Regions from separate parts of the Hydrogenophaga sp. SL48 genome, predicted to be linked through region 3. Evidence: predicted binding sites of a transcription regulator. Region 3 holds the regulator's gene; each other region holds the start of a gene.
What was found. Region 3 encodes NrdR, which represses ribonucleotide reductase genes. Its sites were predicted from a motif close to CACNANATNTNGTG; they were not measured.
Positions count from the first base shown of each region.

Region 1: a site for NrdR is predicted at 3,652-3,665, ahead of IM738_RS19650 (ribonucleoside triphosphate reductase). Genes of this name have one in related genera too.
Region 2: a site for NrdR is predicted at 4,027-4,040, ahead of IM738_RS17710 (ribonucleoside-diphosphate reductase subunit alpha). Genes of this name have one in related genera too.

Region 1 covers NZ_CP063400.1:4,149,150-4,159,585, reverse strand. Annotated here, with positions in the region: gene IM738_RS19670 (LLM class flavin-dependent oxidoreductase) at 1-250, shown strand, start outside; gene IM738_RS19665 (AraC family transcriptional regulator) at 297-1,172, opposite strand; gene IM738_RS19660 (hypothetical protein) at 1,302-2,069, shown strand; gene IM738_RS19655 (acyl-CoA dehydrogenase family protein) at 2,196-3,491, opposite strand; gene IM738_RS19650 (ribonucleoside triphosphate reductase) at 3,690-5,711, shown strand; gene nrdD (anaerobic ribonucleoside-triphosphate reductase) at 5,748-5,939, shown strand; gene IM738_RS19640 (anaerobic ribonucleoside-triphosphate reductase activating protein) at 5,896-6,642, shown strand; gene IM738_RS19635 (DUF1513 domain-containing protein) at 6,664-7,863, opposite strand; gene IM738_RS19630 (iron transporter) at 8,032-8,571, shown strand; gene IM738_RS19625 (cupredoxin domain-containing protein) at 8,723-9,022, shown strand; gene IM738_RS19620 (FTR1 family iron permease) at 9,045-9,884, shown strand; gene IM738_RS19615 (4Fe-4S binding protein) at 9,881-10,436, shown strand, end outside.
Region 2 covers NZ_CP063400.1:3,733,033-3,743,468, forward strand. Annotated here, with positions in the region: gene IM738_RS17695 (ATP-binding protein) at 1-1,683, shown strand, start outside; gene IM738_RS17700 (sigma-54-dependent transcriptional regulator) at 1,694-3,175, shown strand; gene ampD (1,6-anhydro-N-acetylmuramyl-L-alanine amidase AmpD) at 3,159-3,779, shown strand; gene IM738_RS17710 (ribonucleoside-diphosphate reductase subunit alpha) at 4,196-7,084, shown strand; gene IM738_RS17715 (ribonucleotide-diphosphate reductase subunit beta) at 7,228-8,391, shown strand; gene IM738_RS17720 (histone) at 8,612-9,160, shown strand; gene IM738_RS17725 (carbohydrate kinase family protein) at 9,231-10,124, opposite strand; gene IM738_RS17730 (DUF3426 domain-containing protein) at 10,144-10,436, opposite strand, start outside.
Region 3 covers NZ_CP063400.1:1,192,079-1,202,514, reverse strand. Annotated here, with positions in the region: gene IM738_RS05780 (UDP-2,3-diacylglucosamine diphosphatase) at 1-46, shown strand, start outside; gene IM738_RS05775 (zinc-dependent peptidase) at 66-926, shown strand; gene IM738_RS05770 (DUF349 domain-containing protein) at 998-3,766, opposite strand; gene IM738_RS05765 (transglycosylase SLT domain-containing protein) at 4,491-5,402, shown strand; ZMP/ZTP riboswitch at 5,470-5,625, shown strand; gene glyA (serine hydroxymethyltransferase) at 5,677-6,921, shown strand; gene nrdR (transcriptional regulator NrdR) at 6,944-7,393, shown strand; gene IM738_RS05750 (GspH/FimT family pseudopilin) at 7,542-8,087, shown strand; gene IM738_RS05745 (GspH/FimT family pseudopilin) at 8,279-8,854, shown strand; gene pilV (type IV pilus modification protein PilV) at 8,868-9,506, shown strand; gene IM738_RS05735 (PilW family protein) at 9,509-10,436, shown strand, end outside.

The DNA.
Region 1 (10,436 bases), 2.5 Mb from region 3:
CGGCCAGCTGCCGGCGCCGGTGGCGGGTTTCCTGGCGGGACTGGACCCGCAGGCCCGCGCCGGCATCGCCGACTTCCTGGCCTGCGCGGTGGTGGGCGGGCCCGACACGGTGCGCGCCGGCCTGCAGCGGCTCGCCGAGGCCACGCAGGCCGACGAGTTCATGCTGGTGAGCGACGTGTTCGACCCTGCGCTGCGCCTGCGCTCGCTGGACATCGCGGCGGCGGCGATGCGCGAAGCGGTGGCGGCCTGAGTGGCCTGAGGTCCCGCAGCGCCCCGGGGGCCGGCCGCGCCTCGGGTCAGCGCGCCGAGGGCACAGACCCCTTGAGCCAGTCGCGCGGCGAGTGCCCGGACCGGGCGGCAAACGCACGGCTCAGGGCCGACGGGTTGGCGTAGCCCAGGTCGCTGGCCAGCTGCTTGATGGACGCGCCCTGCAACAGCCCCGCCTGCGCCAGGCCGATGCGCCAGTCGGTCAGGTAGCCCGCCGGCGTCTGGCCGACCAGGTCCCGAAACCGCTGGGCGAAGCTGGTGCGCGACATGCCCGCCACCGCGGCCAGTTGCTCGACGCTCCAGGGCGCGCCGGGCGCGTCGTGCAGGGCCACGAGCGCGCGCGCCAGCCGGGGGTCCGACAGGCCCGTGACCAGCCCGGGCGGCACCCCGGCCTCGCGCGGGTGGTCAAGCAGCCATCGCAGGGCCTGGATCAGCACCACTTCAAACAGCCGGTCGGCCAGCAGGCGGTGCCCGCAGCGCACCCGGTCGGTCTCGGCGAACAGCAGATCCAGCGCGGCCGCCAGCCCGTCCACCTGGTGCAGCGGCAGGACGAGCACGCCGGGCAGGGTGCGCACCAGCGGGTGCGCCTGGCCGCCGTCGAACCGCAGCTGCGCGCAGGTGAAGTCGCTGCCCTCGACCGGCGGGTTGTGGAAGTGGTGGGTGATGGCGCGCGGGTAGAACAGCAGCGAGGGTTCGCTGATCTGCAGGCGCCGCGGCACCCCTTGCCGGGCCGGGTGTGTGACCTTGAGCGTGCCCCGGCGCAGCACGTGCAGGTAGCCCGTGCCGGGCGCGGGGGTGAAGCTCTGCACACCGCAGAGCGTGCCGGTGAACGACAGCTGGGCGCGCACGGGAAAACGCTCCAGCAGGCCAGAGAGTCGGTCGACGGGTGGGGGTGTCGTGGTCATGGGGTGGCTGAACGAATGGGTATCCATCGTGTACGAAATGATCCCATTTGAACAGAAGGCGGAACGACACTGGGTGCCACGGGACCGCCGGCCGGCGGCCTGTTCCCAGCCCCACTCCAGGAGTTTTCCATGCGTTCCATCTCCCTTTCCTCCCCGCTGCGCGCCACCTGGCTGGTGGCTTCTCTGGCGTTGGCCGGGCCTGCCCTGGCCGATGGGGGCCGCGCCCACACCGGGGGCATCGCGACCGCGCCGGCCAAGGCGGTGCACGCGCCGTTCGATGTGGTGCACACCCGCATCAGCACCGAGGACAACGCCCTGGTGTTCCACATGCAGGTCTCGGGCAAGGCCGGGCGCACGCGGCCGACGAAGTCCGGCCAGCTGGCCGGCAGCCGGGTGTTCTCCTACGTCTGGCCCACCAGCCTGGACCCGGCCGAGGTGGGCTTCGAGCCCCAGGCCGGCATCCTGGCCTTCGCCGTCACCGCCCACCCCGACTTCGACGACACGCCGCTGTTCGACGAAAACGGCGACGGCCACCTGAAGAACGACGGCGGCGTGTGGCACTCGCACTGGGTGGTGCTGCGGCCCGACGAGGCCTGTGGCCAAGGGTCGCTGAAGGTGGTCGACATCCCCGAGGGCAGCCGGCCGCGCCTGCCCAAGACCTGGCCCGGCCTGCCGCTGCTGATCGACAGCCCCGGCTGGAGCCCCTCGTTCGAGCGCGACAGCGTGAACGTGCGCGTGCCCTTCGACAACGTGTCGGCGCTGCAGGCCCTGAAGTTCGACGGCGTGACCGCCGCACTGCGGGTGAACGCCAGCCTGCACACGCCGCTGCTGTGCGTGGCGAAGGTGTTCAAGGTGGCGTCGGGCGACCTCTCGCTGCCGGGCCAGGTGGACCGCTGAACTGGAACACCCCCGCCGCGCTTCGCGCGCCCCCCTCAAGGGGGCGGCACTGGCCGTCCGGCAAAGCCGGCCCGGCGGTGCCCTGGACGTATGAGCGCGCGACCCACGCGGTTGTAGAACGTGGCCTCAGTTCAGGCGCGGTGGCGTGCGCATCTGCTCGGGCGTGGTGAAGTAGGCGGAAGACGACCCCATGCGTTCACGCGCCCGCTCCAGCTCGTGCCGGGCCACGCTGCGCAGGTGCACCTCGTCGGGTCCGTCGAGCAGGTGCAGGGCGCGGCCCCAGGTCCAGAACTGCGCCAGCGGCGTGTCGGGCGAGAGGCCCATGGCACCGAAGATCTGCATGGCGCGGTCCACCACGCGGGTCTGCAGGCCTGCGGCCACCACCTTGATCGCGGCCACCTGCGCGCGCAAGGCCGCGGGCTCGGTGCGCTCCGGGTGGTCGAGCAGCCAGGCGCAGCGCAGCACCAGCAGGCGCGCCTGGTCGATCTCGATGCGCGACAGCGCGATCCACTCCTGCACGTTGGCGTAGTCGGCCAGGTATTTGCCGAAGGTCCGGCGCTCCAGCGCGCGTTCGGTGGCGAGCGCCAGCGCCAGCTCGCACTGGCCGATGGTGCGCATGCAGTGGTGCACGCGGCCCGGCCCCAGCCGCGCCTGCGCCATCGCAAAACCTTCGCCCCAGCCGCCGAGCAGGTGGTCGGCCGGCACGCGCACCTGGCGGAACACGATCTCGCCATGCCCCTCGGGCGCGTGGTGGTGCACCACGCTGATGTTGCGCACCACGTCCACGCCCGGCGTGTCCAGCGGCACCAGCACCATGCTGTGCTGGTGGTGCCGGGTCTCGGCCGCGGCGCTGTCGTCGGGCGCGTTGCGCGCCATCACGATCAACAGCCGGCAGCCCGGGTGCGCCACGCCGGTGATGAACCACTTGCGGCCGTTGAGCACGAGGTCGTCGCCCTCGCGCCGCACCGTGGTCTGCAGGTTGGTCGGGTCCGACGAGGCCACGTCGGGTTCGGACATGGCGAAGGCGGAGCGGATCGTTCCATGGAGCAGCGGCGTGAGCCACTGCGTGCGCTGCGCGGATGTGGCGAAGCGGTGCAGCAGCTCCATGTTGCCGGTGTCGGGCGCGCTGCAGTTGAACACCTCGGCCGCCCAGTGCAGTTGGCCCATGGCCTCGGCCAGCGGCGCGTAGTCGAGGTTGCCCAGCCGGGTGCCGGGCTCGTCTTCGCGCAGCCCGGGCAGGAACAGGTTCCACAGCCCTTCCTCGCGCGCCAGGGTCTTCAGGTCTTCGAGGAAGGGTGGCGGGTAGTCCCCCTGCTGCACCGCCTGGTGCCAGGCCGCGTTGTGCGGCAGCAGGTAGGTCTGCATGAAGGTCTCCAGCTGCTGCTGGAGCGCCTGCGCCCGGGGGCTGTGATCGAAGTCCATGCCGGGATTCTTCAGGCTCGGCGCGGTCCTGTCAGAACGCGCGTGACAGCCGCACCCGGTTGACGCAGATCAAGCCGGTGAAAGGCCTGAAACCGCGTTGGAAGCTGCGTCGACCTTGCGTCAAATCAAACTATCTATGGTGTCTGGCGGGTATCTTGAACACCATAGGTAGTGTTTTTGATCCAGGAGGCGAGAGCTATGAAAGATGCGATGGTGGTCAGTCTTCCAAGGGAGGTGATCAAGCGTTCGGGCCTGCGCGAGGCCTTCGATGCCGACAAGATCCGGTCCGCGCTGGCGCGGGCCGGCCAGGCCAGCGGCGAGTTCGACGGCGCCGAGGCCGCGCTGTTGTGTGCCCAGGTGGTCAAGGTGCTGATCCACCGCTTCAAGGGTGCGCCGCCCGGCATCGAGCCGATCCAGGACGTGGTCGAACAGACGCTGATCGCGGCCAACCACCTCCAGACCGCGCGCGCCTACATCGTCTACCGCGAGCAGCACGCCACGCTGCGCGCCGACCAGCAGACGCTGGTGGATGTGGAATCGTCGATCAACGAGTACCTCACGCGCGCCGACTGGCGCGTGAACGCCAACGCCAACCAGGGCTATTCGCTGGGCGGGCTGATCCTGAACGTGGCCGGCAAGGTCACGGCCAACTACTGGCTCTCGCACGTCTACACGCCCGAGATCGGGCAGGCGCACCGCGAGGGCGACCTCCACATCCACGACCTCGACATGCTCAGCGGCTACTGCGCGGGCTGGTCGCTGCGCACCCTGCTCAACGAAGGCCTCAACGGCGTGCCGGGCAAGGTGGAGTCGGGGCCGCCGAAACACATGTCCTCGGCCGTGGGGCAGATCGTGAACTTCCTGGGCACGCTGCAGAACGAGTGGGCCGGCGCGCAGGCCTTCTCGTCGTTCGACACCTACATGGCGCCCTATGTGCGCCAGGACGGCATGGAGTACGCGGCCGTGCGCCAGTGCATCCAGGAGCTGATCTACAACCTCAACGTGCCCTCGCGCTGGGGCACGCAGACGCCCTTCACCAACCTCACCTTCGACTGGGTCTGCCCCGACGACCTGCGCGAACAGGTGCCGGTGATCGCCGGGCAGGAAATGCCGTTCTGCTACGGCGATCTGCAGGCCGAGATGGACCTGATCAACCGCGCCTACATCGAGGTGATGACCGAGGGCGACGCCAAGGGGCGGGTCTTCACCTTCCCCATCCCCACCTACAACATCACGCCCGATTTCCCCTGGGAGAGCGAGAACGCGCGGCGCCTGTTCGACATGACGGCCAAGTACGGCCTGCCGTACTTCCAGAACTTCATCAACTCCGAGCTGCAGCCGAACATGGTGCGCTCCATGTGCTGCCGGCTGCAGCTTGATCTGCGCGAGCTGCTCAAGCGCGGCAACGGCCTGTTCGGCAGCGCCGAGCAGACCGGCAGCCTGGGCGTGGTCACGGTGAACTGCGCGCGCCTGGGGCATCTGCACGCGGGCGACGAGGCCGGCCTGCTGGCCGCGCTCGACCGCCTGCTGGTGTTGGGCCAACAGAGCCTGGAGACCAAGCGCAAGCTGATCCAGCGGCTGATGGACCAGGGCCTGTTCCCGTACACCAAGCGCTACCTCGGCACCCTGCGCAACCACTTCAGCACCCTGGGCGTGAACGGCATCAACGAGATGGTGCGCAACTTCACCGGCGACGCGCACGACATCACCACCGACGACGGCCACGCCTTCGCGCTGCGCTTCCTGGACCACGTGCGCGAACGCATCGTGGCCTTCCAGGAGGAGACCGGCCACCTGTACAACCTGGAGGCCACGCCCGCGGAGGGCACCACCTACCGCTTCGCCCGCGAAGACCGCAAGCGCTGGCCCGCCATCCTGCAGGCCGGCACGCCCGAGCAGCCCTACTACACCAACTCGTCGCAGCTGCCCGTGGGCTTCACCGACGACCCGTTCGAGGCGCTGGAGCGCCAGGCCCCGCTGCAGCGCAAGTACACCGGCGGCACCGTGCTGCACCTGTACATGGGCGAACGCCTGAGCAGCGGCGAGGCCTGCCGCGCGCTGGTGCAGCGCGCGCTGACGAACTTCCGCCTGCCCTACATCACCGTCACCCCCACCTTCTCCATCTGCCCCACCCACGGCTACCTCGCGGGCGAGCACCCGTTCTGTCCGGTCTGCGACGCTGAGAAGCTGGCCGCCAAACGCCAGCTGCAGGCCGCTTGATCCCCCGTCTTTCAACCACCCCAAAAGGAAACACCCATGAACACATCCACCCCATCGGCCGTCAGGTCAACGGCCGCTGACATGTCCCTGCGCGACGACGAACGCCAGCCCTGCGAGGTCTGGACCCGCGTCATGGGCTACCACCGGCCGGTCAGCAGCTTCAACCGGGGCAAACAGGGCGAACATGCCGAACGCCGATTCTTTGCCGAGCCGGCCGCCCGCGCCTGAGGTCGCGGGCACCGCACCACCACCCGCGACCCGTGGTGCGCAGGCGCTGCGCATCGGCGGACTCACGCGGCTGACCGGGGTTGACTTCCCGGGCCGGCTGGCGGCGGTGGTGTTCCTGCAGGGCTGTCCGTGGCGCTGCGTGTACTGCCACAACCCGGGGCTGCTCGACGCCGCGGTTCCGGGGGCCCTGTCGTGGCAGGCGGTGCACGGCTTCCTGCGGCAGCGCCGCGGGCTGCTCGACGGCGTGGTGTTCTCGGGCGGCGAGCCCACGCTGCAGGCGGCGCTGGGCCCGGCCCTGGCCGAGGTGCGCGCGCTCGGTTTTGCCACCGGCCTGCACACCGGCGGCATGTACCCCGAGCGACTGCAGCGGGTGTTGCCGCAGCTGGACTGGGTCGGGCTGGACATCAAGGCGCCGCAACACCGCCACGACCAGGTCACCGGCACACGCGGCGGTGGCGCGCGCGCGGCACGCAGCCTGCGCCTGCTGCAGCACAGCGGGGTGGCGCTGGAGTGCCGCACCACCTGGCACGCCGGCCTGTTCGGGCGGGATGACCTGTTCCGCCTGGCCGACGCGTTGGCCGCGCAGGCGGTGTCGCACTGGGTGCTGCAGACCTGCCGCAGCCCGGGCCTGGCTGCCCCGGTGCTCGACGCGGAGGACCTGGCCGCCCTGGCCGCGCGGTTTGCCCGGTTCGAATGCCGCTGAAGCGCCGCCCTGGCGGGCGGCTCAGCCCAGCACGACCCAGTGGTTGTCGGGCGCCATGGCGCCGGGCCAGGCCAGCATGGCCGGTGGCAGGGCCGGGTGCCAGAAGCCGACCCCGCGGCTCGCGCCCATCAGCACCCCGCCGCTTCCCGGCCAGGGCGCCAGCGCGCAGGGTTCGGTGAGCCGTGCGATGGTGGTCCAGCGGTCCGGTGCGTCGGGGTGCCAGAGCAGGCCTTCGTGGCTGCGCTGGCCGCTCACGATGAAGCCACCACCGGGACCGGGCGCGATGTCGCCCGCGTAGCCATTCCCGGCGATGCTGCGGCTGGCCAGCCGCAGGTCCTGCCCGTCCCAGAGCGCCAGCACGGGCGCGTCGCGGCGCTGGGCGGCCTCGTCGTGTTCGGCCTGCAGCGCGATGCCCAGCAGCGGCGCGCGCGCCGGTGTGCCGTCGCCGGGGCCCACCGGCAGGCCCCAGGCCACATGGCGCAGGCTCAGGCGCGGGTCGCCCAGCCGCCACTGACCCAGCAGCGCGCCGCTCCGCGGCTCCAGCCGCACCAGCGACGGGTCCATGGCCTCCAGCCGGGTTTTCTGGCCGCTGGCGGTGCGCGGAATGCCCCCGTTGACGACCAGCAGCGCCCCGCCAGCGTCCAGTGCCATGTGGTGCGGGTCCAGGCCGTGGCTGGGCCATTGCGCGACCCGTTGCAGCGTGCGGTGGTCGCGCACACCGATCCAGCCACGGCCGTCGCGGGTGTCGGTTTCGGTGGTGTAGAGCCACTGCCCGTCGGCGCTCGCCAGCACGTGGCCACCCAGGGTGCGGTGCGGGGTTTCGGCGTCGATCAGGTGCCGGGTCTGCAGCTCACCCAGTGGGTCGCAGCGCAGCAGCCAGCGGCCGGGCCGGGTGGCGACGGCGAGGAAACCGCCGCCGGGCTCGGGCAGCAGACCGTGGGCACGCCCCTGCACCGGCAGGTGGGCGGCCACGCGCACCTCGCGCGCAGCCCAGTCGAGTTCAAGCACACCCACCTGGTCGCAGTCGCGGCCGCAGTCGGGGGTGTTGCCGTGGCTGCGCCAGGCGGCGGCCAGGCGCACCCGGGATGGCAGGGGTGGGGCCCCGATGATGTCGGAAGGGGCGGTGTCGCTTTGCGCCAGGGTCGGGGCGCTGACGGCGCCCGAGGCCAGCAGCCAGGCGGTGTGGCGCAGCAGGGTGCGGCGGTGCAGGTCGGTGCTCATGGAGGCAGGCAGAAGTGAGGGGAGGGGCCGGACAACAGCGTCCGTGAGCACCTTAGTCATGGGCTCCGGCCGGAACCTTGATGTGGGTCAATTGAATGATATTGATTCTTGTTTAGCATCGCGCTGCATTCAGCCATCGGGCTGTCTCACCACCCTAAGGATCACCACATGAACCACCCGTTGCTCGCGATCGCCCTGGCGGGCGCTGTCCTGTTCTCCCTGCCGTCCCATGCCAAGGAATTCCCGATCGGCACGCCGCACAAGGTGGCCGGCATGGAGATCGCCGCGGTCTACCTGGCACCGGTCAAGATGGAGCCCGAGGGCATGATGCGCAAGGCCGAGGCCTCGGACATCCACCTGGAAGCCGACATCCACGCGCTCAAGGACCACCCGAACGGCTTCGAGGAAGGGGCCTGGATGCCCCACCTCAGCATTCATTTCGAGCTGGTCAAGCTGGGCACGACCGAGAAGGTCAGCGGCCACTTCATGCCCATGGTGGCCTCCGACGGCCCGCACTACGGCGACAACGTCAAGCTGATGGGTCCCGGCAAATACAAGCTGACCCTGCGCATCAGCCCGCCCGGCGGCCACGCGGCGCATTTTGGCCGCCACACCGACAAGGAAACCGGCGTCGGCCCGTGGTTCAAGCCCTTCGACGTGAGCTACGAGTTCACCTTTGCGGGCACGGGCAAGAAAGGCGGGTACTGAAATGGAGCACCCCCCGCGCCGCTTCGCGTCACCCCCCTCCAGGGGGGCGACACCAGCCGTCCGGCAAAGCCGGCCCGGCGGTGTCCTGGGCTGGGGTGGCACGCGCTCCGGCTGGTTGACCTGGTGTGTGCGGCCGGTGGCGGTGCTGCTCATGTTGTCGGCCCTGGGCCTGGCGCAGGCGGACGACATGCCGACCTACCGGCTCACGGCGCGGGAGGGGCGGTTCGAGCCGGCGGAGCTGGTGGTGCCGCAGGGGGCGAAGTTCCGGCTGGAGATCACGAATGCCGGGCGCGATCCGGTGGAGTTCGAGAGCCTGGAGCTGCGCAAGGAAAAGGTGCTGGCGCCGGGCGTGACCTCGTCGCTGGTGTTCCGTCCGCTGGACGCGGGCCGCTACCGCTTCTTCGACGACTTTCACCAGACCACGGGGCAGGGCGCCATCGTGGCGAAGTGATGGATCACTGAGGCAAGAACGCATGGGCGAAGTCATTTTCATCACCTGGCGCGAAAGCGTGGAAGCGCTGCTGGTGGTCGGCATCCTGCACGCCTGGCTCAGCGAGCGCCCCGACCGGGCCTGGGGTCTGCGCTGGCTCTGGGCGGGCGTGGCGCTGGGCCTGGCCGCCGCGCTCGGGCTGGCGCTGCTCATGCTGGGTGCGGCCAGCGTGCTGGACGGCGAGTCCGGTGAATGGTTCCAGGCCGCGATGGTGCTGAGCGCGGCGGCGCTGATCCTGCAGATGGTGTGGTGGATGCGCCGCCATGGGCGCGCCCTGCGCCAGGACCTTGAACAGCAGGCCGCGGGCCAGCTCGCGCGCGCCAGCGGCTGGGGCATCGCGTTGCTGGCGGCGCTGGCCATCGCGCGCGAGGGCAGCGAAACCGTGATCTTTCTCTACGGTGTGGCCGGCCGGCACACCGGCGCCGGCCGGCTGGGCTTCGCCGCCTCGGCGCTGCTGGGCCTGGGGCTGGCGCTGGCGAGCTTCTGGCTGCTGCGGTCGGGCCGGCGCTGGCTGTCGTGGCGCCGCTTCTTCCAGATCAGCGAGGCCCTGCTGCTGTTGCTCGCCGCGTCCCTGTGGGTCAATGCGGTGGACCGGCTGATCTCGCTCGACGTGCTGCCCACGCTGGTGGACCCGCTCTGGAACAGCGCGGACCTCCTGGACGACAGCGGCGCCGTGGGCGGCCTGCTTGCGGCGCTGACCGGCTACCGGGCGCAGCCCGCGCTGACCACGGTGCTGGCCTACGCCGGGTTCTGGCTCGGTGTGGTGGCGCTGTTGCGCGCCGGCCAGCCGGCGCGGGTCCGTCCTGCCGCGGTGGTTCCATGAGCGCCGCACCGGGCCGCCCCGTGGGCGCGCTGGCGGCGCTGGGCCACACCATGCGCCGCCACGGGCGCCTGATCCGCGGCATCCAGTGGGCGATCGTGGTGTTCTACGGCGTGCTGGTGGTGCTGCCGGCGTTCCTGCCGCTGCCCGACGACGAGGCGCGCATCCTGAACCACCTCGGCCTGTTCGCGCAGTTCCTGTTCTGGGGCGTCTGGTGGCCCTTCGTGCTGCTGAGCATGGTGCTGTTGGGGCGCGTGTGGTGCGGGGTGTTCTGCCCGGAGGGCGCGCTCAGCGAGGCCGTCAGCCACCACGGGCGCGGGCGCGGCATCCCGCGCTGGATGCGCTGGGGCGGCTGGCCCTGCACGGCCTTCGTCATCACCACGGTCTATGGCCAGCTGGTCAGCGTCTACCAGTACCCCCAGGCGGCGCTGCTCGTGCTGGGCGGCTCCACGGTCGCGGCAGTGGTGGTGGGCCTGTTGTACGGGCGCGGCAAGCGGGTGTGGTGCCGCCACCTGTGCCCGGTCGGCGGGGTGTTCGGCCTGCTGGCGCGGCTGG
Region 2 (10,436 bases), 2.5 Mb from region 3:
TTCATGCGGGCACGGGTGATCATCGCCCTGGTGTTGCTGGCCCTGCAGGTGTTTGTGCTGCTCACCCAGAGCGGCGGCCCCCAGTGGCTGGTGCTGGTCAATGCGCTACACCTGAGCGCGGCGCTCGCGGTGCTGCTCTGGACCCGGCCGATCGAGCCCGGCAAACCGTTCGGGATCCAGTGGCTGATGTCGATCGGCGTGGACCTGGCTGTTTTCGCTGTGCTGCAGTATTTTCAGCAGAGCGGCATCAACTACACCCCCCTGTTTGCCCTGCCGGTGCTGCTCGCATCCATCCTGGGGTCGATGACGCTGGCCCTGGCCACCGCGGCCGGGGTCACGCTCTACCTGCTCGGCGACGCGGCCCTGAGTGCGCCCTTGCTGAGCGCCGTGTCCACCGCCAGACTGCTGCAGGCAGGCCTGACGGGCACCGGTTTTTTCCTGATCGCGTTCCTGGCCAACCAGCTGGCGCAGCGCCTGGCGCGAGAAGAGGTGCTGGCACAGACCAGCCAGGCGGCTGCACGCACCCAGGCACAGGTCAATGAGCTGATCATCGAAAGCCTGAGCGAAGGTGTGCTGGTGGTGGACCGCCACGGCGTGGTGCGCAACGCCAACCCGGCGGCCCAGAACATGCTGATGGGCGACAGCTATCCGCATGCCGCCAAGCTGCTGCTGTCTGCACGCCCGGGCTGGAACGGCATTTCCCACCTGGTGGACAAGTCCTTCATGGTGGGTGAGGGGCTCGAATCGGAGGTGCGGATCGATCCCGACGAGTTCACCACCCACCGCTTCTTCGCCCGCACCCGGCTGACCAGCTCACCCAGCGGGCGCCAATCGGAGTTGTGCGTGCTGTTCCTGGAGGACCTTCGCGAGGTGGAGGCGAAGGTGCGCACCGAGAAGCTGGCGTCCATGGGCCGCATGTCGGCGGCGGTGGCCCACGAAATCCGCAACCCGCTTTCTGCCATCACACAGGCGAATGCCCTGCTGGATGAGGAGGTCTCGGAGCCAGGGCAGAAACGCCTCACCCGCATGATCGAACAGAACGCGCAACGGCTCTCGCGCATCGTGGACGACATCCTCAACGTCGCCAGGGTCCAGCCCAGCCAGGACGAAGGTGTCCCCGCCTTGCCGGTGGACCAGACCCTGCGCCAGATTGCCCACGAGTGGCTCAAGCAGAACAAGGCCCAGGGCGTGCTGGGCGTTCACCCCCATGCGCCGGGCGCCCACATCGGCTTCGACCCCGAGCACCTGCGCCGCCTGCTGATCAACCTGCTGGACAACGCCTTGCGCCACGCCAGCGGCCAGCCATCGTCCATCCGGGTGATCTCGCAACCCCACGGCAACGACCGGGTGCGCCTGTCGGTCTGGAGCGACGGTGCGCCGCTGGAGGCCAGCGTGCTGCGGCACCTGTTCGAACCGTTCTTTTCTTCCGAGAGCCGCTCCAGCGGTCTGGGCCTGTACATCTGCCGGGAGCTCTGCGAGCGCTATGGTGCCCAGATTGCCTACCAGCGCAGCCGCCTCGATCAGCGGGAAGGCAACGAGTTCTATGTGCTCGCGCCCATCATCGATGGGTCGAGCAAGACACCCGTCCAGCAAAGCCTGAGCTACCCACCCGGCGATTCGGTGGCGGCCTACACGCGCCCCGGCCTGTCCCAGGCCGACCCCCCATCACTCTCCACGCTCTGACGCGTCCGCCATGTCCACCTCCCCCAGCGCGTGTGTGCTGGTCGTCGATGACGAACCAGACCTGCGAACCCTCTACGAACTCACCCTGCTGCGCGAAGGCCACGAAGTGATCTCCGCGCCCGACCTGGCCCAGGCGCGCGAGTGGCTCGTTCAGCGCCGTTTCGATGTGCTGATCACCGACATGCGATTGCCCGACGGCCTGGGTCTGGAGTTGCTGCGCGAGCTGGCCGCCCAGCAACGCAGCGAGAAGTCCATCGTGATCACCGCGTACGGCTCGGCCGAGAACGCGGTCGAGGCGCTCAAGTCGGGCGCCTTCGACTACCTCACCAAACCGGTGGACCTCAAACAACTGCGCGCGGCCGTCAATGCGGCGATCCAGGGACAGCGTCATCCCCCGGCCGCCACGCTGCCGCGAGCCCCGCTGAACGACGCGGTCGGCCGCAGCGCGCCGCCGCCGCCCGGCGGTGTGAAGGCCCTCGAACGCATCGTGGGCACATCGCCCAGCATGGTTCAGATCCGCGGCCGCATCGAGAAGGTGGCCACCAGCATGGCCCCGGTGCTGATCCTCGGCGAGTCGGGCACCGGCAAGGAGCTGGTGGCGCGCGCGGTGCACGAGTGCAGCCACCGCGCGAGCGGGCCGTTTGTCGCGGTCAACTGCGGCGCCATTCCAGACAACCTGATCGAGGCCGAGTTTTTCGGTGCGCGCAAAGGCGCCTACACCGGCGCCACCCAAGACCGCGAAGGGTATTTCCAGGCGGCCAAGGGCGGCACCCTGTTCCTCGACGAGATCGGGGACCTGCCGCTGGGCATGCAGGCCAAGCTGCTGCGCGTGATCCAGGAGCGGCGCGTGCGCCCGCTGGGCGGTGTGCAAGAAGACAGTGTGGACGTGCGTCTCGTGAGCGCCACCCACCGCGACCTGGCGGCGCTGGTCAAGAGCGGAGAGTTCCGGCAGGACCTGTTCTATCGCCTCAACGTGATCGGGCTGCGCACGCCGGCCCTGCGTGAGCGCAGGGAGGACCTGCCCGAGCTGGTGCAGGCGCTGCTGCAACGGATCTGCAACGAGTCGGGCCACGCCACCCCTGCGCTGTCCGACGACGCCCTCGCCTGGCTGCGCTCGTGCGAGCTGGCAGGCAACGTCCGTGAGCTGGAAAACCTGTTGCAGCGCGCCATGGCGCTCAGCTCCGGGACCACGTTGCAGACCCAGGACTTCGCAGACCCAGGCGGGGGAGGCAGCGAGCGCCGGGAAACCCCGACACCGCTCGCACTGGCCGCCCAACAGGTCTCGGTGGACCACGCGGGCTCCGGCATCCCGGCCGACCTGCAGGTCTTCCTCGACGAACAGGAACGGCAGGTGCTGCTCAAGGCGCTCAAGGAAAGCGACTTCAACCGCACGGCCGCCGCAGCGCGCCTGGGGCTGAACCTGCGCCAGATGCGTTACCGCATCCAGCGGCTGGGCATCACCATGCCGTCCGACGATGACGACAACACCTGACACCAGGGGACGCGATGCCGTCTGGGACGGTGGCTGGCTCAAGGCGGCGCGCCGGGTGCCCTCGCCCAACTTCGGCGCCCGCCCGGCAGCGGCCGTGATCGACCTGATCGTGCTGCATTCGATCAGCCTGCCTCCCGGTGAATACGGCGGCCCGGAAGTGGAACAGCTGTTCACCAACCAGCTGGACTGGTCGGCGCACCCTTACTTCGAGCAGATCCGGGGCATCGAGGTTTCGTCGCATTTTTTTGTGCGCCGCGATGGCACGCTGTTGCAGTTTGTCAGCACCGACGACCGCGCCTGGCACGCCGGTGCATCGTGCTGGCGCGGGCGTTCGCAATGCAATGACGACTCCATCGGCATCGAACTGGAAGGGCTGGAAGGCCAGACGTTTGAGCCCGCACAGTACGTCACGCTGGCCCGGCTGTGCCGGCGCCTGCGTGAACGCCACGTCATCGCCCACATCGCCGGCCACGAACACATTGCGCCGGGCCGCAAACAGGATCCCGGACCGGGCTTTGACTGGGCCCGGCTTCAGCGGGACCTGCGCTGGGCGCACGGGTGTTTTCCCGAATGTGTGATCGGGACCGTTCAGCGTCCTGCGTGAATCCACCCGGAGTTCAGCGAACACCGCATCCTGGCCACACCAGAATCGGTGCGGTGTTCAACGGCAAATCCATTGGCAACACGCGCCGTTGTTGACCTCAAGAACCCAGAAGCAGCAGCACCGCCGTTCCGCGCTGCCCCCTTTCGCACGGATCCGGCCACCCTTTTTACCTGACGAAACGGCACCGTTTCGAGGCAGGCACTATTTTCAGCAAACACTACAGGTAGTGGCTTGAAGAGGCCCAACACACCAGATATAGTGTGCGCTGCGCCAAACCAGTCATCCTGTCGAACCGGCCCTGACGGCACATTGCCCAGCGCACCGCCCCGACAGCACCGACCGATCCGGCCCAACCCAGCCACCCGCCTTTGCGCACAAAGGCCAGTGACACAAAACAAACGAAAGCAAGAGGACCCATGCAGATCGCACCATCCACCCCGTCCCACTCCCCGTCCCAAGCGATGCACGGCGGCAGCCCTGCCGCGCAGACGGAAGGCCCGACCTCGGTCTTTGCCCACTACCAGATCATTCGCCGCAACGGCGCCGTGGTGTCCTTCGAGCCCAGCAAGATCGCCGTGGCCCTGATGAAGGCCTTCCTCGCGGTGCACGGCACGCAAGGTGCAGCGTCGGCCAGCGTGCGCGAAACGGTGGACGCGCTGACCCAGACCGTGGTGCGAGCCCTGATGCGCTCGCGCCCCGGCGGCGGCACCTTCCACATCGAAGACGTACAGGACCATGTGGAGCTGGGCCTGATGCGCGGCGGTCACCACGAAGTGGCCCGCGCCTATGTGCTGTACCGCGAGCGCCGCACCCAGGAGCGTGCCCACCAGGCCGAAGCCGCCAAACCGGCCGAAGCCCTGCTGCACGTGATGGACGGTGGTCAGCGCGTGCCGCTCGACCTGGGCCGCCTGCAGCACCTGATCGAAGACGCCTGCAAAGGCCTGGGCAAAGACGTCAAGGCCGACCCCATCGTCGCCGAAACCAAGCGCAACCTGTACGACGGCGTGCCGATCGAAGAGGTCTACAAGGCTTCCATCCTGGCCGCCCGCACCCTGATCGAAAAAGACCCGGACTACACCTACGCCACCGCGCGCCTGCTGCTGCACACCATCGTCAAGGAAGTGATCGGTGAAGAAGTGCCGTCCAGCGACATGGGCGCGCGCTACGCCGAGTACTTTCCGCAGTTCATCAAGAAGGGCGTGCAGAACGAGCTGCTCGACGAGAAGCTGCAGCAGTTCGACCTGGCCCGACTGGGCGCCGCGCTCAAGCCCGAGCGCGACCTGCAGTTCGACTACCTGGGCCTGCAGACGCTGTACGACCGCTACTTCCTGCACGTGCGCAAGTCGCGTATCGAGCTGCCGCAGGCCTTCTTCATGCGCGTGGCCATGGGCCTGGCGCTGAACGAGATCGACCGCGAGGCGCGTGCCATCGAGTTCTACGAGGTGCTGTCCTCGTTCGACTTCATGTCGTCCACGCCCACGCTGTTCAACGCCGGCACGCTGCGCTCGCAGCTCTCCAGCTGCTACCTGACCACCGTGCCCGACGACCTGGACGGCATCTACGAGTCGATCAAGGAAAACGCGCTGCTGTCCAAGTTCGCCGGCGGCCTCGGCAACGACTGGACCCGCGTGCGCGCCCTGGGCGCCCACATCAAGGGCACCAACGGTGAGTCTCAAGGTGTGGTGCCGTTCCTGAAAGTGGTGAACGACACCGCCGTCGCGGTGAACCAGGGCGGCAAGCGCAAGGGCGCGGTCTGCACCTACCTGGAAACCTGGCACCTCGACATCGAGGAGTTCCTGGAGCTGCGCAAGAACACCGGCGACGACCGCCGCCGCACGCACGACATGAACACCGCGAACTGGATTCCCGACCTGTTCATGAAGCGCGTGATGGAGAAGGGTGACTGGACCCTGTTCTCGCCCAACAACGTGCCCGACCTGCACGACCTGTTCGGCGCCGACTTCGAGACGGCCTACGTGGCCTACGAAGCCAAGGCCGAACGCGGCGAGATCAAGCCCAGCCGCAAGGTGCCCGCGTCGGACCTCTGGCGCAAGATGCTCACCATGCTGTTTGAAACCGGCCACCCCTGGATCACCTTCAAGGACGCCTGCAATGTCCGCTCACCGCAGCAGCACGCCGGCGTGGTGCACAGCTCCAACCTCTGCACCGAGATCACGCTCAACACCAGCGACACCGAAACCGCGGTCTGCAACCTGGGCTCGATCAACCTGCTCAAGCATCTAAAGGACGGCGGCGTCGATCATCAGAAGCTGCAGAAGACGATCAAGACCGCGATGCGCATGCTCGACAACGTGATCGACATCAACTACTACGCGGTCAAGAAGGCGCGCGATTCCAACATGCGCCACCGTCCGGTGGGCCTGGGCCTGATGGGCTTCCAGGACGCGCTGTACGAACTGCGCATCCCCTACGCCTCCAATGAAGCGGTCGAGTTCGCCGACCGCTCGATGGAAGCGATCTGCTATCACGCCTACTGGGCCTCGACCGAACTGGCCCGCGAGCGCGGTCGCTACGCCAGCTACAAAGGCTCGCTGTGGGACCAGGGCATCCTGCCGCCCGACACGCTCGACCTGCTCTCTCGCGAACGCGGCGGTTATGTGGACGTGGACCGTGGCAGCAGCCTGGACTGGGACGCGCTGCGCCAGAAGATCGCCACCGATGGCATGCGCAACTCCAACTGCGTGGCCATCGCTCCGACCGCGACCATCTCCAACATCATCGGCGTGGACGCGTCCATCGAGCCCTGCTTCGGCAACCTCTCGGTCAAGTCCAACCTCTCGGGCGAGTTCACCGTCATCAACAGCTACCTGGTCAAAGACCTCAAGCGCCTCGGCCTGTGGGACGACGTGATGGTCATGGACCTCAAGCACTTCGACGGATCGCTGCGACCCATCGACCGCGTGCCGCAAGATGTGAAGGCGCTGTACGCGACCGCGTTCGAAGTGGAACCCCTGTGGCTGGTGGAAGCCGCGGCTCGGCGCCAGAAGTGGATCGACCAGGCGCAGAGCCTGAACATCTACATGGCCGGCGCCTCGGGCAAGAAGCTCGACGACACCTACAAGCTCGCGTGGTTGCGTGGTCTCAAGACCACCTACTACCTGCGCACCACCTCGGCCACGCAAGCAGAGAAGTCCACAGGCCGCACCGGTCAGCTCAACGCGGTGTCGGTGCACGGCAACGAGGTCGCGATGAGCGCACCCGCGGTCGCTGCGGTGGATGTCGAACCCGCCACCGACATCAAGTTCTGCGCCATCGACGACCCCGGTTGCGAAGCCTGCCAATGAGCTCTGCATGTGATGCATGCGTGTGTTGTGGTGTCGAACGTCGCGCATTCGATGCGACACCGCAACACAAAACATTCATCGCACGCATGAGTCCTTTGCATTTCATGCAGACACTTCGATAATCCACCGAATTGGACACACCTATGTTGACCTGGGACGATCAAGTTACTCCCTCCTCGAAGCCCGCATCGATTCCCCTGCCACCTCACATGCCGGGTGTGCAAGCGTCACTGTCCTCCGCGACAAATCCATCTCCCGCTTTGATTGCACCCAAGGCCACGCAGGGCGCTCACCGCGTCAACGCAGCCGACAAACGCATCATCAACGGCCAGACCGACGTCAACCAGCTGGTGCCGTTCAAGTACAAGTGGGCCTGGGAAAAATACCTCGCCACCTGCGCCAACCACTGGATGCCGCAGGAAGTGAACATGAGCCGCGACATCGCGCTCTGGAAAGACCCCAACGGCCTGACCGAAGACGAGCGTCGCATCGTCAAACGCAACCTCGGCTTCTTCGTCACCGCCGACTCGCTGGCCGCCAACAACATCGTGCTGGGCACCTACCGCCACATCACGGCGCCCGAGTGCCGGCAGTTCCTGCTGCGTCAGGCGTTCGAAGAAGCGATCCACACGCACGCCTACCAGTACATCGTGGAGTCGCTGGGTCTGGACGAGTCCGAGATCTTCAACGCCTACAACGAAGTCCAGTCGATCCGCGACAAGGACCAGTTCCTGATCCCCTTCATCGAAGCGATCATGGACCCGAACTTCCACACCGGCACGCCCGAGACCGACCAGCGCCTGCTCAAGAGCCTGATCGTCTTCGCCTGCCTGATGGAGGGCCTGTTCTTCTACGTCGGCTTCACGCAGATCCTGGCGCTGGGCCGCCAGAACAAGATGACCGGTGCCGCCGAGCAGTACCAGTACATCCTGCGCGACGAGTCCATGCACTGCAACTTCGGCATCGACCTGATCAACGCGATCAAGATGGAGAATCCGTTGCTGTGGACGGCCGACTTCAAGGCCGAAATCAAGGCGCTGTTCATCAAGGCCGTCGAGCTCGAATACCGCTACGCCGAAGACACCATGCCGCGCGGCGTGCTCGGCATGAACGCCTCCATGTTCAAAGGCTACCTGCGCTACATCGCCAACCGGCGCGCCACACAGATCGGCCTGGAACCGATGTTCCCGAATGAAGAGAACCCGTTCCCCTGGATGAGCGAGATGATCGACCTCAAGAAGGAACGCAATTTCTTTGAAACCCGGGTGATCGAATACCAATCGGGAGGCGCGCTGTCCTGGGACTGACCCTCAGTCGCCCGGCCTGCCCTTCTCTCGTTCACACCATGTCCGTCGTCACATCAAAGCCCTGCTGCCCGCGCTCCCGTACGGCCTGCAGGGCTTTGTCACCGCATTCAGGGTCTTGGGGTCTGTCGTGGATGCATTCACGCGAACCCAGGGCATTGAATCACTTGGCTGGCACCTTGCCGGTTGAAGTGCTCTTTGCAACTTGATCAAGGAGAAAACAATGGCAACTGCGAAAAAAGCCCCGGCCAAGAAGGCCGCTCCGGCTAAAAAGACCACCGCTGTGAAGAAGGCAGCCCCGGCGAAGAAAGCCGCACCGGCCAAAAAAGCCGCCGTCGTGAAGAAGGCAGCCCCGGCGAAGAAAGCCGCACCGGCCAAAAAAGCCGCCGCTGTGAAGAAGGCAGCCCCGGCGAAGAAAGCCGCACCGGCCAAAAAAGCCGCCGTCGTGAAGAAGGCAGCCCCGGCAAAGAAAGCCGCACCGGCCAAAAAAGCCGTCGTGAAAAAGGCAGCCCCGGCGAAGAAAGCCGCGGCCCCCGCGAAGAAAGCCGCACCGGCCAAAAAAGCCGCCGTCGTGAAGAAGGCAGCCCCGGCGAAGAAAGCCGCAGCCCCCGCGAAGAAAGCCGCACCGGCCAAAAAAGCCGCCGTCAAAAAGGCAGCCCCAGCAAAAAAAGCTGAGCCGGCCAAGAAGCCGGCAGCCCCAGCGGCACCTGCAGCTCAGACCAAGCTGAACCCTCAGGCTGCCTGGCCGTTTCCCACGTCCAGCAAGCCCTGAAGTCGTCTTTGAGATGACACCTGGCCCGACGTGAAAGCGTCGGGCTTTTTTGTGTCTGAAATTCTGCCGCTCAGTCCGCGCTGCTGAAGCGGTAGTTCTGACCGCCACGGCTGGCGATTTTGGTGGCGCCGATGCGATTGCCCAGATCAGCGCAACGTGCCAGCCCCCAGCCCTGCGCCAGGCCGTGCAACAGGGCGGCACGGAAGGCATCGCCGCACCCGGTCGGATCGACGACCTCGGTCGCGGTCACACCAGGCACCAGGGTCTTGCTGCCCTGCTCCCAGACCTCGCACCCTTGCGCACCCAGCGTGACGATCAGGCCTTTGACCTGCGCCGCGATGGATTCAAAGCTCAGACCGGTGCGATCACACAGCATCTGGCCTTCGTAGTCGTTGACCGTGACCCAACTCGCGAGCTCGATGAAGTGCGTCAACTCGTCGCCGTTGAACATGGGCAGGCCCTGGCCCGGATCGAACACAAAAGGAATGCCCGCGGAGTGCAACTGCTCGGCGTGCGAAAGCATGGCGTCACGGCCATCGGGCGAGACAATGGCCAGACGGATGTCGGCATCGGTCGGGACCACATTCGCATGGGCATCGGACATGGCGCCCGGGTGAAAAGCGGTGATCTGGTTGTTGTCTCGGTCGGTCATGATCATGGCCTGCGCCGTGTAGTTGTCCGACGTCGTGCCGATGAAGCGCGTGTCCACCCCAAGGCCTTGCAGCCGCCTCAGATAGTCCTGCGCGTCATTGCCCACCATGGCCAGCGGCACGGCAGGGGACCCAAGCTGGCGCAGACCATAGGCAATGTTGCCCGCACACCCCCCATACTCACGGCGCAGACCCGGCACCAGGAACGACACGTTGAGGATGTGCAGCTGGCTCGGCAGGATCTGCTCGGCGAAGCGCCCCTCAAACGTCATGATGGTGTCGAAGGCCAGGGAGCCACAAATGAGGATGGACATGAAAGGGGAAGGGTGAAGTTCAGGGATAGAAGACCAAGGCGCGGTAGCCAGTCATGGACGAGACCCCGCTGTCGGCAATGGACAAGCGAAGACTCATGGACAAGGAACCCTGGGGTGGCAACAGCGCAGGCGCACCAGGCAATTCGTCGGGCAAGAATACCCGACGCGCAATGACGGCATCCCGCGTGTCGGTCAGGCTCAATTCCAATGCCGGCACAGCGACCGCCATCGACGCGCTGTTCTTGAGCACCAGATCGAATGAATAAAAACTGCCCAGGCGTCGCACGAGATTGGAGCTGTCGATCACCACCG
Region 3 (10,436 bases):
GCTCACCGCATCGGGCCTGCAGCGCCTGCCATTGAAGACGGCCTGAGCGCCTCCATGTGCGAAAGATGGTCCACACCCTGCTTCGCTCACTGCAGTCCTGGCTGCCCCGGGGCATCCGTCCCACGCCACCGATCGATGACCTGCTCTGGCGCCAAACCGTCGAGGCCCTGCCCTTTCTGACGGCACTCTCGTCAACGGAGCAGGAAAGGCTGCGCACCCTGTGCGGTCACTTTCTGCAAGAAAAGGAGTTTCATGGCGCGCACGGACTGAAGATCACCGATGCCATGGCCTTGAACATCGCCGCCCAAGCCTGCCTGCCACTGCTGCAGATTGGCTTGCCCTCCGGGGAGTCGGTGCGAGACCCGCTGCAGGTCCTCGACTGGTACAGCGATTTCGTCGGCATCGTCGTGCAACCCGGCGCCGCCGTGGCACAGCGCGAAGTCACCGACGGGGTGGGCGTGGTGCACCGTTACAGCGAAGTGCTGGCGGGCGAAGCCATGGACCGCGGCCCCGTCATGCTGAGCTGGCAAGAAGTGGCCCGAGCCGCCGAGCTCGCATCCCAAGGCAAGAATGTCGTGATCCATGAGTTCGTCCACAAACTCGACATGCATGGCATCCAGCGCGGCGACAGCCCGGACGGCGCTCCGCCTCTGCCAGAGCGCTTCTTGGGCAGAGCCAGTGCTGCCGCAGCCCGAGAACACTGGCGCAGCGTCATGCAAGCGTCGTACTCACAGTTTCGCGAGGCTGTGGCCATGGCCGAACGATTCGGCGGCGAGGCACCTTGGCTGGATGACTATGCGGCCACCCATCCAGCAGAGTTTTTTGCCGTGACCTGCGAAGCCTACTTCGTCAGCCGTGAGCGATTTGCGCAGGACTTTCCCGCCCTGCTGCCTCTCTACGACGGGTTCTTCAGAGCGGCCCGGTAGGATCGAACCGGTTCTGCCGGGCCACTCGCGCTGCCCCTTGAAAGAGGATCGCGAGCAGCACAGCAGAAGAGTTACTTCTTCAACAGCACCTTGAGCGTGTTCTGAAGGCGGCGTGCGGCAGCGGCCTCGAACGGCCCTGCCAGCACGCGACCCACGTCTTGCGCCCAGGTCTCGGCCGGCGGAGCGTCGTGACGACGTGTCAGCAGCTGCAGCTGCAGCATGCGGCGTGCATCCAGCTGCTCGACCGGCGTGGGCACCTCGGCTGCCATCTCCAGGCGCAACAGGGCATCGGCCGGCACCGCGGGGGCTGCTGCGGCCGACACACTCTGCGTCCAGGCACTGCGGGTACCGGCGTTCACTCGCGAACCCAGCGCCTGTGCGGCAGGCAATTGGGCTGCATCGCGTTGTTCCCAGGCCGTCATCAACTGGGTCAGCACCTCGCCGTGAGCCTGGGCGGCGAGTTTGCGCAATGCGGCTTCGGCGTGCTCAATGGCATTGCGTTGAGCGCGGAAGGCGGCATCGCCCAAGCGAGGCAAGGCCGGGCCACGGGGCTCACGCTCGAAGCGGTCACTTCCACGGCCATCACGGCCCTCACCACGCGCGCCAAAACCACCCCGGCCACCATCACGGCTGTCTCGGCCGGGAGGCCCCCGACGGTCATCCCGACCAGCGGGCTCGGTTTTCTTCATGCCCGGGCGGTCGTCGCCGCGCACGGCCACGATCTTCTTCGGTGGCGCGGCGGGTTTGGCTGGCACCAGAGCTTCGACGGCGGCAGCCTCGACATGTTCGTCCGCAGATGCCGACTCACCTGCATCAGCCACAGGCGACTCGTCTGCGGAAACCGCAGCGGGCCCTGCAGCAACGGACACAACGCCTGCAACGGTCCGGGTTGCCGCTTCGGAGGCCGGTGCAGCAGCCGCAGCCAGCGCCTGACCCCGCAATGCGGCCTCCAGCGCAGCCATCGCTGCACGGATCTGCTGAGCGTCGCCGCTGGCAATGGCGGCATCCACCGCTTGCGAAGCCTCCAGAACCCGCTGGTCATGCGCGTTCAACGAAGTCGCGGCCTTCTCGCGTTCGCTGCTCTTGCGGGCAAAGGCATCGTCGATCGGCTGACGGAAGGCTTCCCACAGTTTCTGTTCCTGTTTGCGCTCCAGCGGCACAGCGTGGGCTTCGGCCTGCCAGCGCTGCTGCAGGGCTTTGACAGCGTCGATGCGCAGCTGCGGCGCAGCGCCCAGGGCGGTGGCTTCTTCGATCAGCGCACGGCGGCGCGCGATGCTCTGCGCCTGCGCAGCATCCAGTCCGGCATGCGCCGCGTGCATGGCGTCTTTCCAGAGCGGCTGCATTTCGGCAAACGCCTTTTCGCTCAGGTGGCCGGCCTCGCGCCAGCGCTCGGAGAAGGCATGCAACTCGCGCACCTGGGCTTTCCAGTCGGTGTTGCCGGCGTGGGCGGACGTCCAAGCCTTGAGTTCTTCGATGATGGCCAGGCGCTGCGCCTTGTGCGCATCGGCCTGCTGGCGCACCTGGGTCAGCCAGGCTTCGACCACTTTGTGGGCTTCGGTGCAGGCTTCATCAAACCGCTTCCACAACGCGTGGTTGGCCTGACCGCCCTGGTCGGTGGATTTCCACTGGTCGCGCAGGCTGCGCAGGGTCTCCTGCATCTTGCGTCCACCGATGCGCTGGCCTTCAGGCGCCTGCAGCAGGGCTTCGGCTTTCTTGACCAGCTCTTCGCGCAGCTGGTCGGCACGCCAGCGCTGCCAGTCTTCCAGATCGCCGGCCTGCGTGAGCGCGGCATGGGCGCGGGCTTCGAGTTCGGGACCGATCAGGCGGCTGTGCGACTTGAGCACCGCGCGCACATCGGCCGCGGCCTTGGGCGTGGCCTTGCCGTGGCCTTCGGCCAGTTCGCGCTCCAGCACGCCCAGGGCGCGGTCGAGTTCGGACAACACCTTGGCGCGCCGCTCCTGCGCGGCCTGCGCATCGTGTGCGGCCTTTTCGGCCGGCACCGCAGCCGCCTCACCGCGCGCCAGGCGCAGCTCATCGGCCCACACGGGCACGGCGGGCAGTGGGGCCTTGGCGTCGGCGTCAGCCGCCACGGCCTGGGCCAGGGCGGCTTCAAAAGCGTCCCACACCAGTTGCAGCTGGCTGCGCGAGGCATCGAGCATCGGCGGGAACTTGGTCTCCACGCTGGGCCACTGGGCATCGTCTGCCAAGCCGCTGGCCTGGCGCTGCCACTCCACGACATCCGCTTGCAAGGCGGTCGCGCTCGCCTGGGCTTCACGCCACGGCTTGGTGGAAAGGACCTCAATGCGCTGAGCCATCAACACCGCAGACTCACGCTCCACTTGCACCCGGTGTTGCAGGTCCTCAATCGCTTTGACCCGCTCGGCGAGCGATGCCTTCAGCCCGGCCAGGGGCTCACGCGACAAAGGCGCGCCCGCTCTGGCGGCATCTCGCTGCCAGGCCATGGCATCGGCGAGATTCAGTCGGGGCTGAGCAATCAGGCTCTCGGCCTTCTGGGCCCATTCCACCGCGATGTGCTCTTGCGCCTTCTGCCGCTTGTGTTCATCCAGCTTCTCTTTCAGGGGCTTGGCCGCGCCGCGGTCGCGCTGGGACAGTTCTTTGAACACCTCGTTCATCTGCTCCAGCCCTGGCTCGGTGGCCAACCACTCTCGGATACGGGCAGCCCGCTCACCCGATGTGGGTGCAGAAAAAGCCCCTCCGGTCACCGCATCAAGGGGATGTGGCTGAGCAGCGGAAGAATTTTTGGAGGGGGCAGGCGTGTTCACAGCGGGCTCGGGGGTGTTGGACTGGAAAGGGTTCTTGCGCAGGGAGAACAGCGACATACAGGTGGTTCGAAGAAAGAGGACATGCCAGCACCATGCCGGTGTCATGGACAAACCACCCTATTGTCACCGGTGTGGCTGGGTACGCCCTTTCTGTCCGTATGCCCCCAAAAAAGAAACCCCGGCGGGCAAAGCCCACCGGGGTTGACGGCGGGCAAATTGCACTTGCCGTCGGTTTTGGCGGAGGGAGTTGGATGTCTCTCCAGCCTGGAAGCAACAGATTGCTCCCGTTGGGGCCAGTGGGCGGCTGCACCGCTTTGCTGGCTGTATGCCGGTCGTGATGACCGACAGCCACAGATTACGCTCGAATCACTCGCACATCAAGCATTCACCCACGTCGTTACATGGGGTTTCTCCTCCCACCGGGAAAGTCGCCTCCGTGAGGACCGGCACTCCCGAGCACACAGACGTACAGCCGATCAACGGTACTTTATTCCCGACCATCGGCAAGACCTCAGCCAGATTGAGGCTGGCGCTAGCAAACTGTGACCAAGTGCACTACAAAATCATTCATATAACAAATAATTGTTTTAAACGACGTTTAAAACATTGACTTGGTATTTGCCTGCACCTACCATTCGCTCCGCTTACCCGTTCAGGGTAAACCCGCACCGCCATTGACACCGATACAAGCGACCGCAAGCCCCAAGGGCTTGCCATCGATGGCGCCCCATCCAGCTGCTCCACCTCACACGGTCGGCACAGCCCTGCAAGGAGCGAACACATGACAACGCAAGCCTTCGGCCTCTCCAAGAGCAACTCAGTTGCCTCGGCCACCCTCCGCACCGCACTTTCCGACATCTACCGCGGTTTTGTTGAGTTCACTCACAACGGCATGGCGCTGCTCGGCTGCGCACTGGCCGTCGGCATCATTGCTTTGGCCGCTCGCGGCGATCTGCGTGACAGCGTGGAACAAAAGGCCCTGGACTGGCTGCTTCAGCGCCAAGACACAGGCATGGTCATTGAGCAACCAACCCTTGAGCCGGAAACGGTCGAGCGCGTTGCGGCGGTCACCCCTGACCAGCTGCCGAGACAGCAGGCCAATGTGGCTCACTGGCTCAGCCGGAAGTACCGGGTGGCCCCTGAGCCCTTGAGTGCCTTGGTGGCTGAGGCCTTCACGGTGGGTGAAAAGGTTCGCCTGGACCCGACGCTCATCCTGGCCGTCATGGCCATCGAATCACGCTTCAACCCCTACGCCCAGAGCCCCGTGGGTGCTCAGGGTCTGATGCAGGTGCTGACCCGGGTGCACTCGGACAAATACGAGGACTTCGGCGGTCAGATGGCGGCGTTTGACCCCCTTTCCAATCTGCGGGTGGGCGTCAAGGTCTTGCAGGACTGCATCAAGCAGGCCGGTTCCATCGAAGGGGGCCTGCGTTTGTATGTGGGGGCTGTGACCACCGACGGCAGCAGCTACATCAACAAGGTGATGGCCGAACACCTGCGCATCCGGAGCGTGGCGCTGGGGAAACCCATGCCCACCTCATTCCCGGTCTTTTCCGCCATCCCGGCGCCGGCACCGGTCGAGCCCGAGCTCACTCTGCCCACGCAGACCGGTTTTCTGGAGTCGGTGCCGGTGGAAGGGGCCATTGTTCTTCCATCGGATCCCGCTGCCGCGAACGATCTGTCCAGCTCCTGATCACCTAGTCGCCAGCGATACCTGCCGCTGGGTCGGCGTACAAGGCTGGGCATCTCTCGGATAAACTAGCGCCGTACGCAACTGGCGATAGGCACTCTCCAAGCTCTTGGAGTCAACGTGCTGACGTGGCCCCCCTGCCCTGCGACATCGCGGCGGCCGGGATAACCACTGGGAAGCGTACCGCCCGGCAAAGGGCGTTCAGCCGTTCGCCTGGGCAGCCCCCACATCCGGAAACACCGGACCATGGGGATCCACGTTACCCAAGACTGCCACCATGTACGACCGCAACATCCTCATCGAGCAAACCGACCCTGAGCTGTTCAAGGCCATCCAGCTGGAAAACGCGCGCCAGGAACACCACATCGAGCTGATCGCGAGTGAAAACTACGCCTCGCCGGCCGTGATGGCTGCCCAGGGCACGCAGCTCACCAACAAGTACGCCGAAGGCTACCCGGGCAAGCGCTACTACGGTGGTTGCGAATACGTGGACGTGGCCGAGCAACTGGCGATCGACCGTGTCAAACAGATCTTTGGCGCCGACGCGGCCAACGTGCAGCCGCATTGCGGCGCATCCGCGAACGAGGCCGTCTTTCTGGCTTTCCTGAAGCCCGGCGATACCATCATGGGCATGAGCCTGGCCGAAGGTGGCCACCTCACCCACGGCATGGCGCTCAATATGAGCGGCAAGTGGTTCAACGTGGTCTCCTACGGTCTCAACGACAAAGAAGAGATCGACTACGAAGCCATGGAGCGCAAGGCACACGAAACCAAGCCCAAGCTCATCATCGCTGGTGCATCGGCCTACAGCCTGCGCATCGACTTCGAGCGCTTTGCCAAGGTGGCGAAAGACGTGGGCGCCATTTTCATGGTCGACATGGCCCACTACGCCGGCCTGATTGCTGCAGGCGTGTACCCCAACCCGGTGCCATTCGCCGACGTGGTGACATCCACCACCCACAAGAGCCTGCGCGGCCCGCGCGGCGGCATCATCCTGATGAAAGCCGAACACGAGAAAGCCATCAACAGCGCCATCTTCCCCGGCCTGCAAGGCGGCCCGCTGATGCATGTGATCGCGGCCAAGGCCGTCGCCTTCAAGGAAGCGCTGCAGCCTGACTTCAAGGCCTATCAACAACAGGTGCTGACCAATGCACGCATCGTTGCCGAAACCCTGGTTTCGCGCGGTCTGCGCATCGTCAGCGGCCGCACCGAGAGCCACGTCATGCTGGTTGATCTGCGCGCCAAAGGCATCACCGGCAAGGAAGCCGAAGCCGTGCTGGGCAACGCCCACATGACAATCAACAAAAACGCCATCCCGAACGATCCGGAAAAACCCATGGTCACCAGCGGTGTGCGCATCGGCACCCCCGCCATGACCACCCGTGGCTTCAAGGACGAAGAAGCCCGCCTGACCGCCAACCTGATTGCCGACGTGCTGGACAATCCGCGCGATCCGGCGAACATCGAGACCGTGCGCGCCAAGGTGAACGCGCTGACCGCCCGCTTCCCGGTCTACAAGTGATGGCGGCTGGCGACGTCGCGCGATGAAATGCCCCTTCTGCGGTCATCTGGAAACCCAGGTCGTCGAGACCCGAGTGTCCGAAGACGCGGATTTCATCCGCCGCCGGCGCCAGTGCGGTCACTGCGAAAAGCGCTTCACCACCTACGAACGGCCGGAAGTGAGCTTCCCGGCCGTGGTGAAAAAAGATGGTCGACGCGTTGACTATGTGCCGGCCAAATTGCGTGCCTCGTTTGCGCTGGCGCTGCGCAAACGCCCTGTGAGCACCGAGCAGGTGGACGCCGCCATCGAGCGCATCGAAGAAAAGTTGCTGAACCTGGGCGTCAGGGAGATTCCCGCCGCCCGCCTGGGTGAAATGGTCATGCGCGAACTCAAGAAGCTCGACAAAGTGGCCTATATCCGGTTCGCCAGCGTCTACCGCAGCTTTGAAGACATCGATGAGTTCCGGGCATTGGTGGATGAGGTCCGGCGTTAGATCTGCATCAGCCGAGGTTCGCTCGCGCGCCTGTTGATATCGTCCTTCGTCCTGGGGATGAATCCTCGGACTGCCATGCAGCACAACCTTGTTTGGCGTGCGCAACCGGAAATAATGGGTCCGAACACATCACATTCGGGACCCAGGGATGAAAAACTCAAGTTTGGCGACAACAAGTCCTTCATCAGGCGTCAGTCTGATTGAGTTGATGGTGACCACCGCCCTGTTGGCGGTTGTGCTGCAGATCGCCATTCCTGAGTTTGGAAAATTGCTCGCCGTCTGGCAGAGAGACATGGCCACACGTTCCGTCACGGACCACTTGGTCCTGGCCCGGTCGGAGGCCATCCGATGGTCTCGCCGGGTGGTCATGTGCAACAGCAGCAATGGGCTCAGCTGCAGCCCTGCGTCTGACAAAGAATGGAAGTCCGGATGGCTGGTTTTTCAAGACATTGACATCAATGGTCAATTCGACTCCAACGACAAGCTGATTGCCCAATCGCAAGGATTCACGGGAATCAAAAGCCTTGAGGGAAATGCATCCAGACAACGTTTTGTATTCCTGCCGACGGGAATGATGGCGTCTGGCATGGCAACACTGGAGGTGACGCCAAGAATCGGGACCAGTCAGAAAATCATCGTCAATCGAATTGGGCGGATCCGAATCAGTCAATCTGAATCAACGGCCGGTTCTTGAGCGACCTTGGTGGGACGTTCAGGGGGTCGGGATGCTGCAAAAAATCGCACCAAGACACGCGGCAACCACTCACCATGGCACCCGGAGAAAGTGAATGCTTTATACCGCTCAGGAGGCGGAAAACGACCGCGCGTCAGCACGGCTCAGGAATGGCGTCAGGTGGCCGCTACATTGCAGTACGGAGCCGCCAATTGAAACACCTGCCTTCCCCCATCCAATCGTCTCAATCAGGCCAGCAAGGGTTTACCTTGATCGAGCTGCTTGTGACTGTGGCACTGGTCGCCGTGCTGGCGACGCTGGCCTTCCCTGACTTCAGCGAAACGGTCCGTCAATGGCGACGTGACAGTGCGACCCGCGCCTTGACGACCAGCCTGCAACTCGCCCGATCGGAAGCCATCAAGTCGTCGCGAAAGCTCATGCTCTGCCCCAGCTCCAACGGAACCAGTTGCACCGACAGCACCGAGTGGCGCAACGGATGGATGGTGTTCGTCGATGACGGCGCCACGGATCAAGCCTACGATGCCGGCGAACGAGTCGTCCAGGTGACCTCCGCCCAGAGCGGCATCGCCTCACTGGTGAGTTCGGCAGGGGTGACGTTCCTGCAATTCATGCCCAATGGCCTGATGGCTGCAGGTGCCGCCGCCGGGGCCACCACAGGACAAACCACCCTCACCGTCACCCCCAGCGGTGCAACGTCGGCCACCAAGGTCAACAACGTGAGTGTGTCCACGGTGGGCCGCGCCAGTGTCGCCACCGAGTTGCCGTGAGCCTGAAAGCACCATGATGTCTACATTCACCGTCAAAAAGTCCCTGTTGGGCGCCAGGGTCACGTCCGCCCACAGGCAGTCCGGGTCCAGCTTGCTGGAAGTGCTGGTCGCCATTCTGCTGGTGTCGGTCGGGCTGCTGGGCGTGGCAGGCCTCTCGGGCGCCACCTTCAGCTACAACAAGGTGTCGCAGATGCGCCTCACCGGCCTGGCGCTCGTGAACGACTACGCCGATCGGGCCCGGGTCAACGTCTATGGCTACGACCGAGGGAACTACGACATCGCCAAAACCGACGACTTCGAGAGCACGGCCGTCACGGTCCTCGACGCCAACCTTGACCTCGACCCGGCTGATGCCACCAATGCCGCCACGGTCGCCGATGCCCTCGCCGCAGCCGATATCGACCAGTTCCTTCGAAGCGTTCGCAACCGGCTTCCCCAGGGCGACGCCGTCGTGATCAGCACACCGACCGCTGCGACCCGGAACCTGGATGTCTGGCTCATCTGGAAAGAGCCGCAAGCCGCCGCAGCGGATGTGGACGACGACAAAGGCAACTTCTCCTTGTTCGATGCGGCAAAAGAGAACTGCCCCGACAACCTCAGTACGTCCGAGAAGCTGGAATACAGCTGCATGTACTTCAAGGTGGGCCTGTGATCATGACAAAACTCTCAACATCACGCCGGCCGGGTGCACGCGCCCAACGCGGCCTGAGTCTGGTCGAACTGATGGTCGCGATGACCATCGGCCTCTTCCTGATGGGGGCCGTGGGCGTCATCTACGTCAACACGTCCACCACCTCGCGCAGCAGCACGCTTGAATCACAGATGAACGAAGACGCCGCTCTGGCGCTGGAGTTGCTGCAGCAGCAGATTCGCCTGACGGGCTTTTCCAATGTGGACAACAGCGGAGCCAGGCTGTTTCCCGGGCGGGCCGTTCGCGGGTGTGACGGAGGCTTCACCGACAATGCCGCGGGTACAGCATTTGAAGCGCTGGCCTGTGATGCAACCGGATCCGGGCCCGATGCCATTGCCGTGCGCTACGAAGCATCGCTGCTCAACAGCCAGTTCGTCACCGACGCAACTGGCGTGCGGTCACCCGGCAACTGCGCTCATGAAGGCATCACGGCATGGGATGCTTCGGCAGAAGGCGCGGCCTCAGCAACCCCCCTCTCCCTGGCCGACAACCGTTACTACATTGCCAATGACGCCGACGGCACGCCTTCTCTCTTTTGCCAGGGGCGAACCGGCTCGGGGTTCGGCAATGCCACGGCCCTGATCCCCAACATCGAAGACCTGCAGGTTCAATACGCTGTCACCGCCGCGCCGACGGCTGGCAACCCCCTTCCCCATCAGGTGGCCGGCTACGTCGGTGCGGACCATGCCGTGCTCGGCGCGACCGCAACCAACTGGTCCCGGGTCGCCGCCCTGCGCATTTGCATCCTGGCACGCACGGCCCGCCCCGCTCCCACAGGCGACAACAGCATCAACGACCTCGGAAGCTACATCGATTGCGATGGCACCGAACAGACGGCCACCGACCGCTTCCTGCGCCGTGCCTACGTGACCACCATCCAGCTGCGCAACA